Regions from separate parts of the Streptomyces sp. NPDC057697 genome, predicted to be linked through region 1. Evidence: riboswitches for the same ligand, from Rfam matches in the RefSeq annotation. Region 1 holds a riboswitch; the other holds the start of a gene.
What was found. Region 1 has a riboswitch for cobalamin ahead of ACFVFH_RS02835 (prenyltransferase/squalene oxidase repeat-containing protein). Riboswitches for the same ligand answer to the same signal wherever they lie in the genome.
Positions count from the first base shown of each region.

Region 2: it holds a riboswitch for cobalamin, as region 1 does, so the genes downstream of both, metE (5-methyltetrahydropteroyltriglutamate--homocysteine S-methyltransferase) here and ACFVFH_RS02835 (prenyltransferase/squalene oxidase repeat-containing protein) in region 1, are expected to answer to the same signal.

Region 1 covers NZ_JBHVJA010000001.1:636,470-638,665, reverse strand. The annotation lists gene ACFVFH_RS02835 (prenyltransferase/squalene oxidase repeat-containing protein) at 1-918, opposite strand, end outside; cobalamin riboswitch at 1,025-1,159, opposite strand; gene ACFVFH_RS02830 (MBL fold metallo-hydrolase) at 1,366-2,196, opposite strand, start outside.
Region 2 covers NZ_JBHVJA010000004.1:92,135-94,330, forward strand. The annotation lists gene metE (5-methyltetrahydropteroyltriglutamate--homocysteine S-methyltransferase) at 1-976, opposite strand, end outside; cobalamin riboswitch at 1,138-1,354, opposite strand; gene ACFVFH_RS13630 (aminoglycoside phosphotransferase family protein) at 1,492-2,196, opposite strand, start outside.

The DNA.
Region 1 (2,196 bases):
CTGGTGGCCGGAGGCGGACAGCGCGACGACCGCGTCGGCGGTGTTGCCGAAGTCGGGCTGCGGGGTCGTGTCGGCGGCACCGGGCATCGGCGCCTGGTTCAGATGGCCGCTCCCGGCGAGGGCGCCGACGAGGTAGTGGGCGCCGTTCTGGGCGGCCTGCTCGGGCGTGAGGCCGGAGCCCGGGTGGCAGCGGGGGGCCTTGCCCGCGGCGTTGTCGCCGACGGCCATGGCCTTGCCCATCGTGCCGAGCACGGCGGCCGCGGTGGCGTCCGCGTTCGCGGTCAGCTTCCCCTTCTTGTCGGGCTGGTACGCGAAGGCCCCGCCGTCCTTGCCGCCGCACGGGATCGCGAGCGCGAGCAGCGGGTCGTAGGGGGTCTTGCCGCCGGGGGTCGTGATGTCCGCGAGCCGCTGTCCCTGGCGGGCGAGGGCGCCGATCACCAGGGAGGTGGAGTTGGCGTCGCTGGGCGCGCCCGCGGTGTAGCCCCAGCCGCCGTCCTCGTTCTGCACGGACTTCAGCCAGCGCACGCCGTTGTTCACGATGTCCCGGTGGCCGCCGACCTCGACCAGTGCCTGGGTGGCGGCCGCGGTGGCGTTGGTGTCCAGCACCGTCTTGTCGTCGCACGGCTCGGAGACATCGGCCCGGTACGCCGCGTAGGCCCCGTCGGCGCACTGCTGGCCGATCAGCCAGTCCACCGACTTCGCGGCCGGGGTGACCCCTTCGAGCCGCTGGGCGAGGAAGGCCATCGACTGCCGCCACACCCCGTCGTAGGTGGGGTCCTTCGTGCCGTACAGCCCGGCGGGCAGCGCGGCGGACGGCGAGGGCGACGGGGACGGCGCGGCGACCGCGACCGGCGCTGCGGCCGCGCAGAGCACGGCGGCGGTGGCGGCGAGCGTTGCTGCGCTGCGGCGTACGGTCATGGCGGGCGGGGCCTCTCCTGTGCGACGAACCGGGCACAGGCACGCTCAGGCACCAGGCTCCGGCTCCGTATACCTCGACGGTGCCGACCACCGGGATCGGTGGTGGGAGCCGGTCACGTCCGCGGACAGGGCATTCCGGCTCACCGTCTCCGGGACGGTTCACGGCTGCGTGGTCAGTGCCGGATTCGCACCGGCTTCCCCCTGAACGGGCATGATGACGACCCGCACACTCTACCGGGCGGTCCGGGACGGTCCCCGGGGCGGCTTAGGCCGGGCGTCCCGGGGGCCGTCCCGGCGATCACGCGGAATCCACTGGCACGACCGGTCCCGCACGAATGACCATGACCCGCATGCCAGGGTGGGTCAGTAGGGCGGCGCGGAGCCGTACCGCCCGGCCCGGCTCACACCACCCTCGCCATTCACCGCCGGCCGCGCCCCGCTCGCCGCTCACACCGCGATGTACGTCACCGGCTCGGTCCCCGGCACCGCCTCCGCGCGACCGAGCTTCACCAGCCTCCGCAGATGCGCCTCCGCCTCCGAGACCGCGATGTTCCGGGAGCCGTGCGGGATCTGCTCCCAGGGCCGGTTCCACTCCATCCGCTCGGCCAGTTCCCACGGCGTCAGCGGCCCGGCCAGCAGCCCGAGCAGCCCGGTCAGCCGTTCCTCGTGATGGGCGAGGAGCTCCCGTACCCGCCCGGCCGCGTCGGTGAAGGCGTACTGATGGGCGGGCAGCACCTCGGCGGCCCCGAGCCTGCCGATCCGCTCCAGCGAGTCGAGGTAGTCGCCGAGCGGGTCTCCCCCGCTCGGACGCGGCCGGGAGCCCGCGGGGGGATCGGTGGCGGCGGCGTCGTCCGGGTCCTCGTACAGCCCGATGTGCGGGCTGATCCCCGGCAGCAGGTGATCGCCGGAGAAGAGCCGCCCCCGGCCCGGCAGATTCCCCGGATGCTCCTCGTCCAGATGCAGACACACGTGCCCCGGCGTGTGCCCCGGCGTCCAGATCGCCCGCAGTCTGCGCCCCGCCAGGTCGAGCAGCTCGCCGGGCACGATCTCCCGGTCCGGCAGGGCGGCCCGCAGCCCCGGCAGGGTCCGCAGACGGCCCCCGTCCGCCGCGGCGGCCCGCAGCGGCGCGAGGTGCTCCTCGGGCGCGCCGACCGCGGTGAGCTTGGCCACGAGATACGTCAGCCAGGTGCCGGGCCGGGACTCACGGGTACGGCGCACGATCGCGGTGTCCGCCGCGTGCATGGCGATCCACGCCCCGGAGGCCTCCCGCACCTGCCC
Region 2 (2,196 bases), on a different contig from region 1:
CGAGGCCGAGGAGAGTGGCGAGGGTGGCCAGCGACTTCTCGTAGTCGTTGATCCAGATGTTGCGGCCGTCGACCACGCCCGCGACGAGCCGCTTGCCGGGCAGCCCGCCGGCGGCGGCCAGGTCCGCGAGGTTGGCGGCGGCGGCGTTGGTGAAGTCCAGTGCCAGACCGTCGACGGGGGCCTTCGCCAGGACGGGGAGCGCCTGGCCGAGCCGGTCGAAGTAGGAGGCGACGAGCAGCTTGGGCCGGTCGGTCAGGCCGCCGAGCTCACGGTAGGCGCGGGCGGCTGCGTTCAGCTCGGCCGGGGTGCGGTCCTGGACGAGCGCGGGCTCGTCGAGCTGGACCCACTCCGCGCCCGCGGCACGCAGGTCGGCGAGCACCTCCGCGTAGACGGGCAGCAGCCGGTCCAGGAGCGTCAGCGGTTCGAAGTCGGCCGCCACTCCGGGGGCGGGCTTGGCGAGCAGGAGGTAGGTGACCGGGCCGACCAGCACCGGCCGGGCGGCGTGCCCGAGCGCGAGGGCCTCCTTCAGCTCGGTGACCTGCTTGGCGGAGTCGGTGGCGAAGACGGTGTCCGGGCCGAGTTCGGGGACGAGGTAGTGGTAGTTGGTGTCGAACCACTTGGTCATCTCCAGCGGCGCCACGTCCTGGGTGCCGCGGGCCATCGCGAAGTAGCCGTCGAGGGCGTCGGCGGCGGCGGCCTCACGGTGCCGCTGGGGGACGGCGCCGACCATGACGCTGGTGTCCAGGACGTGGTCGTAGTAGGAGAAGTCGCCGGTGGGCACCTCGTGGACACCGGCGTCCGCCAGTTGCCGCCAGCCGGCCCGGCGCAGGTCGGCCGCCGTCTCCCGGAGGGCGTCGGCGGTCACCCGCCCCTTCCAGTACCCCTCGATGGCTTTCTTCAGTTCCCGGTTCGGGCCCTGGCGGGGGTAGCCGTACACGGTGGCGCGTGCTGCCGCGGCTGCGGTCCTGCTGGTCACGGAAATCTCCTTCGCGAGATGACTCCTTGAGATCCCGGGACGGGACACGGGCGCGAAGGGATGACGAACCGGACGGACACCCCGCACGCCGGTCGCGCGGTCTTCCGTCTGGTATGTACGCCGACCCGCCCACGAGGTCACCGGGATATCCGCGCACGAGGGTTCGTGTGCGGGCAACGGGCAGGTCTTCGGACTCGCGGGCACGTCTGCCGAGGGCAGACACCTACTGGCCGTCGCTTCCCGGATCCGGTGGATCCAGTGCGTATGACGGCGGTCGTTCCCGCTCACCGCTGCGGGGCAGTCCCGGATTTCCACCGGGTTCCCTCTTACGACGCGCCTGCCTGGCGGACAGGGCGAACCAGCTGCACCGGTCAGACTAGAGGGCTGATCGCTCCCGGGGCGGTACTGCTCACATTCCGGAACGTGACGTGAGACACGGGGACCGGTCCGGGACGGGCCTTCGGCGCCACCGGGACGCCGTCCGGTGCCGTACGCCCGCCGGGCGGGTCAGGCCGCTACCGCGTCGGGCCGGGGGAGCCGCAGTGGCCGGCCGTCGCGGTGAGGCGTCGCAGCGAGGCGTGGCCGGGCGGGCCCCAGGTGGGCTTGCCGCCCGGACGGCCGTGGTCGCCCGCGTCGCCGATGAGGATGCAGACGAGGGCCTTCACCACCGCCCAGCCGCGCGCGCGGCGCAGCGTCGCCGGGTCCGCGGCGGGCCGGTAGGTGTCGTGGAAACGGTCGACGGCGCCGTCCGGCAGCAGGAGCCAGGCTGCGGCGAGATCGCAGGCCGGATCGCCCGCACAGAGGTCGCCGAAGTCGATCACGCCGCAGAAGGTGCCGTGCGAGGTGAGGACGTTGGCCGGGTGCAGATCGCCGTGCAGCCAGAGGGCCGGCCCCGTCCAGGCGGGCGCGGCGACGGCGTCGTCCCAGACGGCGCGGACGGCGTCCGGGTCGGGGACCAGCCCCGACCCGGCGGCCGAGGCCAGGGTCCGGGCGAACTCTTCGGCATGGTCGGCGAGCGGTCCTCCGCGGTCGCGGCCGGCCGGCGCCCCGTCGGGTGCGGGCCGGTGCAGAGCGGTCAGGAACGCCGCCAGGGAGTCGGCCGCCTCCGCGGCGCGCGTGGCGGGGGCGCGGTCGGCGGGGGTTCCCGCCACCCAGGTGGTGACGGTCCAGGGCCGCGGGAACCGTTCGGAGGGCTCCCCGAGGCGCTGGGGCACGGGGAC